DNA from 2 places in the Halomonas sp. AOP5-B2-8 genome. Region 2 is predicted to be linked to the other one. Evidence: predicted binding sites of a transcription regulator. Region 2 holds the regulator's gene; the other holds the start of a gene.

Region 1 (6,961 bases), on a different contig from region 2:
AAGTTAATCGCGCCATCGTCACCCCGTCCATCGGTAGCAATTACCGCGCCCGCCACGCCATTCACCACCAAAGAGCCCACGCGAGCACCCCAGCCGCGCCGTTCACGCTCTGCTTGGGCAAGCTGTAATCCCAGGGCCTGCACGCTACTTAAATCGCCGCTGGCTTTCAAACGCTCATATTCGGCCAAAGCCGCCGGGTGCGGCTGGCGGTCGGTCAACATACCGGCCACGGCCAGGGCTGATTTCACCACGCCCACCCGGGCATCAAAGCGGTCCTCCGGATCGCTTGCCTCGCTCGACTGGTACGCATTCACCGCCAGGCTTGTGCCGTAAATGCCCGTCCAGCCCCATTGCCAAACGTTGGCATGGCTGGCGCCGTTCTCAAATACCTCATCGTATTCACTCCACTGCCCATCTGTTTGTGCCTGGGCTTGTAGAGAGACAGGCATAACGACCACCAGGGTGGTAATCATCGCAAAGAGACGAAAAGCATGCATGAGGAGTGCCTATAGAAAGGGAGCAGTAGTGCTAAGCGTAGCACGCCGATCCCCGCACGAGCGCGGATGAACCGTGTAGCGAAGAGCGCTGAGGTTGTTGTTAATACCGATCCCCGTGCAGGCAGGAATGAAATGCTATACCCATTTAATCATGCTCTGCCGATATGCCTGCACCACCCACAAAAAAGCCACCCCGCAAGGTGGCTGTCAGTGCTGAGTTATCAACGCTAGTGCGTTTAACCTTCTTTCGGTGATGTTTCCATGGCGCGTTTGTCGTCGGGTACTCTGACCATGTTGCCGACTTCCAGTTTTTCATGGCGCTGGTGGCGGCCGCCGTTGGCGTCAATGATCGCGGCAACTTCGCCAATGCTAACGGCGTCATCTTCTCGATAGGCTTCTACTTTGACGCGTACCATCGCGCCTTGGTAGCGCGCGGAAATAATATCGCCCGAGTCCGGGGCGTGATGGTCAGGGTCGTTCTTAAAGTACTCAGATACGCTGGCGCTGCCTGGGGCATCCCATTCGACATGTTGATGCATCGCTGTTTTCCTTATCGTGTTGGGTGTTTCTGCAGTGTAGTGCGTTCAACCGCTCACTTCCTCTGTGCTTTGCTCCTCCGCTGATTTTTCTGTTGTTTCTACGCTATTTTCTTGCCCAACGTATTGAAATAAGAAGTTGAGCGCGGCCGGTAAGCTGGCGCGCCAGACTTGCCAAGTGTGGCCGCCAGGATACAGGTCGAGACGCACGTCGTTAGGTTGAATGCGCTCCATGGCTTGGCGCATTAGGCGGGCATGAAACTCAGCGTCGTAAACGTCACTGCGCCCCGCGCTGATATACAGCGGCACGGGTGGAGTCTCGGCCTCTTGTCCAGCGCCGCGAGGTGTTACGCGTAGCCGGTACTCCTCAAGATGAGCGGTATAGTTGAGCGATTCCCACAGCTCAGGATCAAACCGGCCCTGTTCATCGAGAAAGGCCGGATGACGATGGGCCGATGAGTTGCGCGGTGGCTGCGGTGAGTAGCTGGCAGGGCTTAACGCTGCAACAGCGGCGAATAAGTCAGGCCGTTCCAGCGCGAAGTTAAGCGCGCCATAGCCACCGGCTGAAAGGCCGGCAACGCCACGTAGGCGGCGTTGCCGGCCTACACGGTAGGTAGCTTCCACGTGGGGCATTAAATCGTTAAAAAACGCCCTGCGAGCGGGCTCGTTGTAGCCATCTACCCACCAGCTGCGGCTGCCGGGCATAATATAAACGGCAGGCGGAATGTGCCCTGCGCTAATTAACCTGTCGGCGACTTGCTGCAGGTTGCCGCGTGACACCCAGTCGCGGTCGGTTCCAAACGAGCCGTGCAGCATATAGATAACCGGGTACGCGTCTGTCGCCTGAGCGTCATAATGATCGGGTAAATAAACGCTGTACGGATAGTCGTAGCCGAGCGTGGGTGAGAAGAATTGATGATGCTCAACCTCGCTGGCCAAACTGTGGCCGCTCAACGTTAGCCACCCAATTAGCGCTGTTAAAAGGGCTTGAGATCGGTACGAGCACAGCGATAGCTTGAGTTTGGGCACCTTGCCTCCGGGAATTAAAACGGTTCAATAAGGTCGGACAACGGGACGGCATTAGATGTTCATTATAGTAAGGATGGCGTTGTGTAGCGGCGGGAGGCCCAATGCGGAAAGTTGAAGAGATTTATTGGCTGCGTGCTTACGGCTGCATCGCCGTTTTTTTATTTCACCTATTAGACCATGTGAATCAACGCATTGATAACGTTGCCACCGATCTCTTGCGCTTGCCACTTGTGTTGGGTACGCCCATTTTTCTGTTTATTTCGGTGTTTGTTTTTGCCGTTCGCTACGATAAATCGGTGCCAGAAGGTTTTCTCATCCAGCGCGTAAAATATGTGATGGTGCCGTATTTTGTGTACGGCTTTATTTACTCAACGGCCGAGTGGGTGCGCTTACAAGGATCGGATGAGCCAGTGGGGTTTATCGCCAATGCCATTGAGTATTTTGTCTACGCGGGTTGGCACGGCTATTTTTTAATCATTGCGATGCAGTTTTATATGGCGTACTGGCTGTTTACACGCTTTCAGCTGTGGCGCTTAAATCCGGTGCCATGGTTATGGGGCTCTTGTGTGATCAGTATGGCCTACTGGGGGCTTGCTTACTGGTTGGGTATTGACCTGCCCGGCTACTTGCTGTGGGTCGCGCCACTAGGTTGGATCTATGTGTTTTTCTTAGCATTGGTGCTGGTACGTTATTACCCGCTAGCGCCAGAAAGCGTGCTTGCCCTACGGCCAACTTGGATGCAGCGGCTGGCTCAGCCCGTTTGGCTGGCGCTGCTCGTTGCGCTGATCATTGCGGGCACTTTCGCGGGCCAGCTGGCCTTTTCATCGAAAGAAGTATGGGTGATCCCTTTCTTTGTGCTGTTTACGCTTTGCGCGATGCGCTACTTAGCCGGGCGACCGGTGCCGGTGTGGGTACGTCACGTGAATGCGCATTCGTTTGGCATTTACTTAGCGCACCCCATGTTTTTTGTGCTGGCCGATTTGGCCGTTGCGCCGCTGGCGTTGCCGGTTGTGGTATATGCCTTGGTGCTTATCGTGGTGGGCATAGTGGGGTCGGTAGCGCTTAATAAGCTGGCGAATACCTTTACGCTGGGGGCGATGTTGTTTGGTAAACAGCTTAAAGTGGCTTAAGGGCGGAAGGCGTAAAATAGGCATCAAAGGCGCAGCGTGTATGCAGTACTAAGCGTGTTTGACGCAGCCGACTCCGTGAGTGGTAACTTCCCATAATGTAGCTTATCGCAGTGTATTATTTCTTTAGGTAACAAGAAAAAATGTGCGAGCCAAACAAGAGCACCATCATGTCGAGCGCCCCTTTTTGGGGCATTGACGGGTGTTTTTGTTCTATTTTGGTGCATTGAGCGTGTTTTTAGCCCCTGCCTGGCTTCAGTGAGCGCGCTATGCGCCATCACGAGGCACTAAAGAGTATTTTTTAATGTTTATAAAACAAATGGTTGTTGTTTTTTAATACCATAATGGTGCAGTGTTGGCATGATCTATGCTTTCTCCTGTGCAGTAGGTTTTACAGCGGCTACAGGTCGTAGGCAGAAGCCTTGCGGCATGATAAAACGATAGCCGGCCTGAAAGGCTCGCTCAGCGCTTTGTTTATATTTTTCAGCAAGCGCTTGGGGAGCAAAAAATGACAGGCGTGCGTTTTTGCACGTATTTTGTCGCACAACACTTTTATCGGTAGCTTACTGTCGTTAGCTTTAAGCCACGCTCATACCGGAGGACACTATGTCAGCCAAGACCATAGCGCTAATTGAAGAACATGATGTTAAGTGGGTAGACCTGCGTTTCACTGATACGCTCGGTAAAGAACACCATGTCACCGTGCCTGCTCGCGACGTGACCGAAGAGTTTTTTGAAAATGGCCAGATGTTTGATGGTTCTTCCATCGGCGGCTGGAAGGGCATCAACGAATCCGACATGATTCTGAGCCCAGAGGACGGCTCTGCCTACCTCGATCCTTTCACTGAAGACGCTACGCTGGTGCTGCGTTGCGACATCATCGAACCTGCGACGATGCAAGGCTATGATCGTGATCCGCGCTCCATCGCTAAGCGTGCAGAAGCGTTTCTGCAGTCTACAGGCCTTGGCGACACCGCCTTCTTTGGTCCTGAGCCTGAATTCTTTATCTTTGATGAAGTACATTGGAAAACCGATATGCAGGGTTCCATGTACAAAATCTCTTCTGATGAAGGCGCTTGGGCGACTGACAGCGTCGTGGAAGGTGGTAACTTGGGCCACCGTCCGCGCCTGAAAGGCGGCTACTTCCCGGTTCCACCGGTTGATAGCTTCCATGATATTCGTGGCGCTATGTGTAATACGTTGGAGGCGATTGGCCAGACCGTGGAAGTTCATCACCACGAAGTTGCCAACGCAGGTCAGAACGAAATCGGCGTTAGATTCAACACGCTGGTGAAGAAAGCTGACGAAGTGCAGGAAATGAAGTACGTGATCCACAACGTGGCGCACGCTTACGGCAAAACGGCCACCTTCATGCCCAAGCCGCTAGTAGGCGACAACGGTTCTGGTATGCACGTCCACCAGTCGTTCTGGAAAGATGGTAACAACCAGTTCGCCGGTGATGAGTACGCAGGCCTGTCTGAAATGGCGCTTTACTACATTGGCGGCATCATCAAGCACGCTCGTGCGTTGAACGCGTTCACCAACGCTTCTACCAACTCGTACAAGCGTCTGGTGCCTGGCTACGAAGCGCCGGTAATGCTGGCCTACAGCGCGCGTAACCGCTCAGCTTCTATTCGTATTCCTTACACCGCGAGCCCGAAAGGCAAGCGCGTAGAAGCTCGCTTCCCTGATCCGACCGCTAACCCGTACCTGGCATTCTCTGCCATGTTGATGGCTGGTATCGACGGCATTAAAAACAAGATTCACCCTGGCGACGCCATGGATAAGAACTTGTACGATCTGCCGCCAGAAGAAGGTAAGGCGATCCCTACGGTCGCGAACAGCCTGGATCAAGCATTGGAAGCACTCGACGCTGACCGTGCGTTCTTGACCGAAGGTGGCGTGTTCACTGACGATATGATCAATGCTTACATTGAGCTCAAAATGGAAGAAGTTAATCGTATTCGTATGACGACTCACCCGATTGAGTTTGATATGTACTACAGCTGCTAAATGACAATAGCTGCTAAACGACAGCTGCTCAGAGCGCATTAGCCGTTGACTGTTGCTGACGAGATGTTAATAGCAGTGATAAACCCCGCTTCGGCGGGGTTTTTTTATGGCGAGCACCAAGTTGGTGCAATAATAAAAGCGTTAGTGCAGTGCGATGCGATAAAAGGGCTCGATTCTTGGTATTACGTTGCTCGCAGGCCGTGCAATCGGGCATAGGTGCGTAATTGGCGCGCTTATTGCAGTCTCTCATTAATCATCCACCTGTAGGTCTGTAATGGCGATGGAAGACGCGATTTCTCAGGACGGTTTCTCAGAGCATGCAATGCACCAGCGCTTGCTCGAACATCTCACTACGGCAGTATTGCTGCTAGATGGCGAGCTGAGCGTGCGCTGGATGAATCCAGCGGCCGAGGCGCTGTTAGCGGTTAGCCTGAGCCGTGTGCGTGGGAGCAGCCTGGATACGTTACTAGGCGGTGATGAAAGCATTGATGAGGTGTTGGCCAAGGCCCGCGATGCCTTTCACCCTTATACCCAGCGTGAGGCGCGTATTACGCCGCTGAATAGCGATCCGCTGACGGTCGACTATACGGTCACGCCGCTATCAGACAATGAGCTGCTGCTGGAAGTAGAGCCTCGCGATCGATTGATGCAGATCTCCCGAGAAGAGGCGCTGACCACGCGCCAAGAAACCATCAAGATATTAGCCCGAGGGCTTGCCCACGAAGTTAAAAACCCGCTAGGCGGTATTCGTGGTGCCGCACAGCTGCTAGAGCGAGATTTAGACGATCCGGCGCTGCGCGAATATACCCACATTATTGTGGAAGAAGTGGATCGGCTTCGCGATCTGGTCGATTCCATGCTGGGCCCCAATCGGATTCTTAAACATGAGCCGGTGAATATTCACCGGGTGCTGGAACGCGTACGCACGCTATTAATGGCTGAGCATCCCGATGTGGCTATTAATCGCGATTATGACCCTAGCTTGCCCGATCTTTCCGGCGATGAATCGCAGGTAATTCAAGCGGTACTCAACGTGGCGCGTAATGCGGTGCAGGCCATGAGCGATGCCCAAACGCCTGAGCCCACCCTAATACTGCGTACTCGTGCCCGGCGCCAGTTTACCCTCGGTGCAGAGCGTCACCGCTTAGTCAGTGAAGTTGCGGTTATTGATAACGGCCCTGGCGTTCCCGATGCGCTACACGAAACGCTTTTTTACCCCATGGTATCGGGGCGTGCTGAAGGCAGTGGCCTTGGGCTATCTATTGCCCAGTCGATTTTGCACCAACATCAAGGGTTGATTGAATGCGATTCCCGAGCCGGACATACCGAGTTTCGCTTACTGATTCCATTGGTCTTAATTTCACCGGAGAAACGTCATGACTGAGGCGACACGTACTGATGTTGCGCGGGTGGTGATTGTCGATGACGATCGCGCTATCCGTTGGGTACTTGAACGCGCATTAGCGCAACCCGATCTTGACGTTGAATGCATCGAGCGTGCGGATGTTGCATTGGCCCGCGTGCTGGAAAGCCCGCCGGATGTGTTGGTGACCGATATTCGTATGCCGGGTATCGATGGGTTGGATTTAATGTCGCGAGTCCGCGAGGCGCATCCTGACCTGCCGGTCATTGTAATGACGGCGCACTCCGATTTAGACAGCGCCGTCGCTTCTTATCAAGGCGGCGCGTTTGAGTACCTGCCCAAGCCGTTTGATGTTGATGAAGCGCTGGCGTTAGTACGCCGCGCGGTGGCGCATGC
Region 2 (6,961 bases):
GCATTTGATGCATCCGCGCAGCAGTCGCTACTCACCGCGCGGGCCGAAGAGGCGCTAGCGTTGGCAAAACGTATGGGCGCAGATGCCGCCGAAGTGGGCGCAAGCGTGGATCAGGGTATAGGCGTGAGCGTGCGTCTGGGCGAAGTTGAGACGGTTGAGCTATCCCGAGACCAGGGTATTGCCGTGACGCTTTACGTAGGACAGCGTAAGGGTAGCGCTTCATCTACAGATGCCAGCAGCGCGTCGATTCAGGCCGCCGTAGAGAAAGCGTTGGCGATTGCTCGATATACCGGTGAAGATCCCGCCGCAGGGCTAGCCGATGCGGCGCTGATGGCAAGCGAGCTGCCCGATTTGAAAGTGCACTATCCTTGGGCGCTTACCACGGATGAAGCGATTGAATTAGCGCTTGCCTGCGAGCAGGCGGGGCGTGACGTGGAAGGTATTTCTCAGTCGGATGGTGCCTCGCTGTCCAGCGGTGAAGGGGTGCGCGTTTATGCCAATAGCCATGGTTTTTTAGGCACTCAAAAAGGCAGTAGCCATTCACTATCATGCATGCTGATTGCTCAAGATGACGGCGGCATGCAGCGTGACTACGACTATACCTCTGCGCGTGATCCCAGAGCACTGCGTGACCCCGCTGACGTGGGGCGTGAAGCCGCCGCACGCACGCTGCGTAGGCTGGGTGCTCAGCGTCCGCCCACGGGGACCTTTCCAGTGCTGTTTGATCCGTCGTTATCCGGTGGTTTGATCGGGCATTTGTTGGGCGGTATCGCCGGTGGAGCGTTGTATCGCCAGTCATCTTTTTTATGTGATCGGCTTGGTACTGTGCTCTTTCCCGACTGGTTTAGCCTTGAAGAGCGACCCATGGAAGTGGGCGCTACCGCGAGCTCACCGTTTGATGGCGAAGGGGTGCAAACGCGCAATAATCGCTTTATCGATGAGGGGCGTATCGAAAGCTATATGCTGTCTTCCTACAGCGCTAGGCGGATGGGTATGCAGACTACGGGCAATGCTGGTGGGGCGCGCAATGTACGCCTGACAGCACCGCTGAAGCCTCGCGAAGCACTGCTGCAAGAGATGGGGAAAGGTATTTGGGTGACGGAGCTGATGGGCCAGGGCGTTAATGGCGTTACCGGCGATTACTCCCGTGGGGCGGCCGGCTTTTGGGTCGAGAACGGTAAGGTTCAATACCCGATCGAAGAGTTTACGATCGCTGGTAATCTGGAGCGGATGTTCGCGGGCCTAGTGGGCATTGGTGATGATACCGATACCCGTGGCAGCGTGCACACGGGTAGCTGGTTGATTGATGCGATGACAGTAGCCGGTAACTAATCGGCGTAAATGGCTACTGATCTTCCTCAAAGCGAGCCTCGAACAGCGCTTGAATCGCATCAAGCGCCTGTTCTGCGTCGTCGCCCTCGGCGTGTATAGCTAGCTCAGTACCGCACGGGGCGGCGAGCATTAATAGCGACATAATATTAGCGGCATCGGCAGCCTGCTGCTGCTTATAGACACGTATATTAGCCGTGAACTGTTGGCCGCATTTAACTAGTTTCGTCGCCGCGCGGGCATGTAGTCCGCGTTGATTGGTGAGTGTGAGTGTTCTTTCTGGCACCCTGGTTCCTTTTCGCCGAGTGGTGTCATTAATCAATAGACGTGCTTAAGTCGTTGGTAATTGATCGCTGGTCGAGGAGAGACTGGTCAACGGCGTTGGGGGTTGTTCGCTCAGCGTATATTGCAGGCCTAGCTCTCGGTGGCGCAATTGAACTTCGCCCACACGAGCCGCTAAGCTTTTTGCTAGCTGCTCCACCATATAGACAGAGCGATGTTGACCACCGGTGCAGCCAATAGCAACGGTCATGTAGCTACGTTGGCTATTCTGATAAGCCGGTAACCAGCGCTCAAGCCATGCCTGGATATCGTTACTCATGGCATCCACAACGGGATAGCCTTTTAAGAAGGCAACGATGTTGGCGTCACGGCCTGTCGATTGTCGCAGCGTTGGGTCCCAGTAAGGATTGGGTAGGCAGCGCACGTCGAAGACGAGGTCAGCATCCAAGGGTACCCCACGCTTATAACCGAACGATTCAAACGTCAACGTCAACTGGTCGCACTGCTGGTGAGCCACCTGGTCAGTAATCCGGCGGCGTAGGTCGTGTACTGACAGTCGCGATGTGTCGATCAATAGATCGGCTAGATCACGTATGTCATGCAGGGTCTCTTCTTCTTTATTGATAGCCTCTTCAAGGGTCATTTCGCTATTGCGCGTCAACGGATGTCGGCGGCGTGTGGCGGAGTAACGCTCTAGAAGAATTCGGGCATCAGTGGTTAGGTAGATAACTTGGAAATCAATGGTGCGCTGGCGCAACTCTTGTAATAGCGAGGGCAGGCGTTCAAGAGCCCCCGGTAAGTTGCGTGCATCAATGCTGACCGCCAGATGGGTACGATCACTCTGGTCGCGTAATTCGTCGACCAGTGACCCCAGCAGCATGACGGGAAGGTTATCAATCGCGTAGTAGCCTAGGTCTTCCAACGCCTGTAAGGCGATAGATTTGCCAGACCCAGAACGACCGCTAATGATGACCAGTTGCATAGAGTTTCTCTTCGCGTTAATCCAACGGCTTAAATAGGGACTTGATGGTCATTGATTGTCGCTTAATCCGCTGAATGCTCACGAATTTTAGTTGTAATGAGGTCGAGTAGTTCGCGCTGACTGCCTGCTTTGCGTAGCCGCTGGCGAGTATCCGCATCATTCATGATGGTGGCTACTTGGCCTAGCAAAGAGAGATGTGTGTCATCCGCTTGTTCCGGTACGAGCAGCACAAACACTAGATCAACGGGGTCGCCGTCGATAGCATCAAAATCAATCGCTTCTGAGAGTTTTAAAAAACCAGCAATAGGCGTAGAGCAGTGAGGGCTGCGGGCATGTGGAATAGCCACGCCGTTACCAATCCCTGTGCTACCTAAGCGTTCTCGGCCGATTAAGCGACTGAACACTTCTTGGCTATCTAAACTGGGCGTATTTTGGGCGATAAAGGTGCTGAAAAATTCCAGCACCCTTTTTTTGCTGCCCCCAGGGACGTCGAAAAGAACGCGCTCTGGGGGGAGTATGGTTTCCAACGTCATTGAATTAACGCACACCTGCGCCTTGGGCGCGAGCTTGTGCTTTTTCCTTATGTTTAACGAGTTGACGATCAATTTTGTCCGCTAGCGCATCGATAGCGGCATACATATCACTGTCTAGGGCTTCTGCATGTAAGTCAGCGCCTGCTGCATGCAGTGTGCAGGCTGCCTGTTGGCGTTCTTTCTCCACCGATAGGGTGACCTGCACAGTGGTTATATTGTCGTAATGACGCTCAACACGTTCAAGCTTTTCATTAACATAGTCACGCAAGGCGTCAGTCAGTTCTACGTGATGACCAGTGATATTTACTTGCATTGACGTACTCCTTATCTATCGGACTGTACTTAGGAACCGTGCTTAGGAACCGTACTTAGGGACTGTACTTAGTACTTAGATATGTAGCCCTTTTGATTGTAACCCTTTTTGCCCCGTTGCAAAGCCCTTGTCGAGAGTTTCGCTGCAACCTGGCAGATCCTAGCGCAAACGGCGCCGCTCACTGGAAGAGGGAATGCCCATGGCTTCACGATATTTGGCTACCGTACGCCTTGCAACTTGAATGCCACCTTCTTCTAATAATGTCACTAAGCGGCTATCAGAAAGCGGTTTGCTGGGCGCTTCTTCGTGAACCAGCTTTTTCAGGCGGGCGCGGATCGCGGTACTGGAGTGGCTGTCGCCATCCTGGCCACTCACTTGGCTAGAGAAAAAGTATTTCAGCTCGAACACGCCACGCGGCGTATGAATATATTTCTGCGTTGTCACCCGTGAAATCGTTGATTCATGCATTTCAACGGCTGCGGCTATATCGGCCAAAATCAGCGGTTTCATGGATTCTTCGCCATGTTCGAGAAAGCCGATTTGACGGGTAATGATTTCACGGCCCACTCGCAGCAGCGTGTCGTTACGACTCGAAAGGCTTTTAATTAACCAGCGCGCTTCCTGCAGGTGTTCTTTCAAAAACTGATTATCCTGACTTTTGTCCGCACGCTTTATCAGGCTGGCGTAATCAGGTTGGATTCTTAACCGAGGCAGGGCGTCCTGATTGAGCTCTAAATGCCAGCCTTCATTATCATGACGCACCACCAGGTCGGGCGTGATGTAGCTGTCGTTGGTCACGCCATAAGCGCTGCCTGGGCGTGGATCTAGGCTGCGAATTAGCTGGATGACATCGGCTAGCTGCTCGTCATCGAGTCCTAAGCGTCGCTTGAGTAAGCGCATGTCATCTTTGCTGAGCGCTTCAAGAAACTGACGCACTAGCCTACGAGCAGGCACCAGCAGTGGCGTATCATCTGGCAGGGCGGCGAGCTGCAGCATCAAACATTCACGCAGGTCGCGGGCAAAAATACCGGTGGGCTCGAATTGCTGCAGTTTTAATAATGTCGTTTCGACTTCGCGCTGGCTAAGGCTATCAATGCCCTGGGCGCGTAGCCCTTCACGAATATCATTAAGCGGCTGGGTCAAATAGCCGTTGGCATCTAGTGCATCAATGAGGCTCTCGGAAACCAGCTGTTCACGCACACTAAAATCGGTCATGGCGAGTTGCCACAATAGGTGGCCGTGAAGGCTCTGTTCGGCAGCCTGGCGCTCAAAATCAGGGCCCTCGCTGCTGCTGCCAGTGCCGCCAATGTCTTGATAGGTGTCCGACCAGTCGCTATCAACGGAAAGCTCGGTGGGAATGCTCTCTGACCACTCCTCCTCTTTAGGCTCGCTTACGGCCTCTTCACCGAACTCATCTTCCTGTTCCAGCATGGGGTTGGCATCTAAGGCCTGCTGAATTTCCTGACGAAGATCCAGAGTCGATAGCTGCAGCAGGGCGATAGCCTGCTGCAGCTGAGGTGTCATGGTCAGCTGTGTCCCAATGCGCAGTTGAAGAGAAGCTTTCATGACCATTTGAGAACCACTCGTTAATCGGAATGCTTTACCCTAGTGCGAGTGGGAGCTGGGTGCAAGTGCAATAAGCATGCCATTGGTAGTTAAAGCGTTATAAGGCGGGATTTATGGGCAAAAATAAGCCTACAGACGAAAATCTGCGCCCAGATAAACATCCCTGACTTGCTGGTTAGTGAGGATAGATGCCGGGGGGCCGCTGGCGATGATATGGCCATCGCCGACAATATAAGCGATATCGCAAATGTCCAGCGTTTCACGGACGTTATGATCGGTAATCAGAACGCCAATGTGGCGCTGTTTCAGCGCGCGAATGATGGTTTTAATCTCGCCCACTGAAATGGGGTCAACCCCGGCAAAGGGCTCATCTAGCAAGATGAAGGCGGGTTCGGTCGCTAGCGAGCGGGCAATTTCTACACGGCGACGCTCTCCGCCTGAGAGGCTCATGCCTAGGTTGTCGCGAATATGGGTGATATGGAAATCTTCAAGCAGAGCCTCCAGGCGCTCTTCGCGACCTGGGCGGTCGAGCTCTTTGCGCGTTTCTAATATCGCCATAATGTTATCGGCAACCGATAATTTGCGAAAAATAGACGCTTCTTGGGGCAGGTAGCCAATGCCCGCCGCTGCGCGCTCATGCATCGGAGCGCGAGTTAAATCTAAGTCGTCAATACCCACTTTGCCGGCGTCAGATTTGACCAGCCCGACAATCATATAAAACGACGTGGTTTTGCCCGCGCCGTTAGGGCCGAGTAAGCCAACGACGCTGCCTTGGGAGATTTCCAAGTTAATATCTTTAACTACGCGGCGACGTTTGTAACTTTTTGCCAAGTGGTGGGCATATAATGTTTTTATCGGCGCATTGTCAGCAGTTGCCATCGATAGACTCTCTATTGTTCAGGCTGAATGGTCATGCGTATACGCTGTGGCTCGCTACCTTCAACGTCTGAGCGCGCTTGAATCACTTCACGGTCGATGAAATATTCAAGCCGACCTCCGGTAAATTTGTCGTCCTGCTGTGTCAATTCAGCTTGATCAACGAGCTCCACTCGGCGTTCGGCGACGTGATAAATAATCCGCCGAGCCCAGCCTTCCGTCGGGCCTTCTTGCCCTTCGGCCTGATGGCGCAAATAAGCACGCTCACCGGTCGACGTTGCCCGTGAAAGCTCGCCCGCCTCATTGCGTTGAATTTCCACTCGTTCGCCGCGCAGCTGCATTTCGCCCTGGCGAATATTGACATCCCCAGTGTAGACGGCGGTGCCCGCGCGCTGATCAAGATCTAGGCGGTCGGCTTCCACCTCCACGGGGGCCTGTTGTGAAGACGAGCTGGTTTGGGCTGCCGCGGATAGCGGCACGGCAAGCGCAAAAAGGGCGGTGTAGATAAGTGCTTTCATGGCGACTCCTGTTAGCGTTGTGTGGCCGGTGGATGAGTGCCGCGCACACCGTCAGATAAGCGGACCTGGCTATCGTTTAACCATACATCCATATGTGAAGCATTCATTTGCTGGGGCGGCTGTTGCAGTAATACCGGTGCCTCGCTCCATGCATGTTGAGTGAGGCCATCATAGTGCAGTTCTTCAGTATCCAGCTGCCATCCTTCGTCTGGCGCAATAAGTCGCGCGGAGCCGGACATAACGAGGGACTGCGTATTGGTATTAAGCGTGCCCACATCGGCACTGGCTAGCCACTGGCGCTCATCGCTGTCATACAGGGTGGCCTGAGGGCTCTCAGACCAGGTTTTCCCGCTTTGCGGCGTATGGATGAGGCGCGGTGTTTTTAATGATTGCAAGACGTTACCGTTGTCGCCAAACAGAGTGATTTCAGCATCCTGAAGTACGTGCCCTGGCTCTTGGGCCTGCGCTTCTGGGTCGATAGCGGTTTTTTGAGGCCCGCCTGGGCCAAGCCACACCAATAGCACGCCCAAGGCGATAAAAAGCCCTGTTAATCCTAGGCGTG

What was found. Region 2 encodes sigma-54, which starts transcription at its own class of promoters, with help from an activator protein. Its sites were predicted from a motif close to TGGCACNNNNNTTGCTNT; they were not measured.
Region 1: a site for sigma-54 is predicted at 5,428-5,445, ahead of glnL (nitrogen regulation protein NR(II)). Genes of this name have one in related genera too.

The regions. Positions count from the first base shown of each region.
Region 1 covers NZ_JBQSVS010000007.1:127,844-134,804, reverse strand. The annotation lists gene ACT3RP_RS16560 (hypothetical protein) at 1-497, opposite strand, end outside; gene ACT3RP_RS16555 (hypothetical protein) at 734-1,036, opposite strand; gene ACT3RP_RS16550 (alpha/beta hydrolase) at 1,082-2,062, opposite strand; gene ACT3RP_RS16545 (acyltransferase family protein) at 2,164-3,192, shown strand; gene glnA (glutamate--ammonia ligase) at 3,796-5,202, shown strand; gene glnL (nitrogen regulation protein NR(II)) at 5,525-6,586, shown strand; gene ntrC (nitrogen regulation protein NR(I)) at 6,579-6,961, shown strand, end outside.
Region 2 covers NZ_JBQSVS010000003.1:490,324-497,284, reverse strand. The annotation lists gene pmbA (metalloprotease PmbA) at 1-1,332, shown strand, start outside; gene ACT3RP_RS09895 (HPr family phosphocarrier protein) at 1,346-1,615, opposite strand; gene rapZ (RNase adapter RapZ) at 1,661-2,593, opposite strand; gene ACT3RP_RS09885 (PTS sugar transporter subunit IIA) at 2,656-3,126, opposite strand; gene hpf (ribosome hibernation-promoting factor, HPF/YfiA family) at 3,131-3,439, opposite strand; gene ACT3RP_RS09875 (RNA polymerase factor sigma-54) at 3,599-5,011, opposite strand; gene lptB (LPS export ABC transporter ATP-binding protein) at 5,135-5,884, opposite strand; gene lptA (lipopolysaccharide transport periplasmic protein LptA) at 5,896-6,399, opposite strand; gene lptC (LPS export ABC transporter periplasmic protein LptC) at 6,411-6,961, opposite strand, start outside.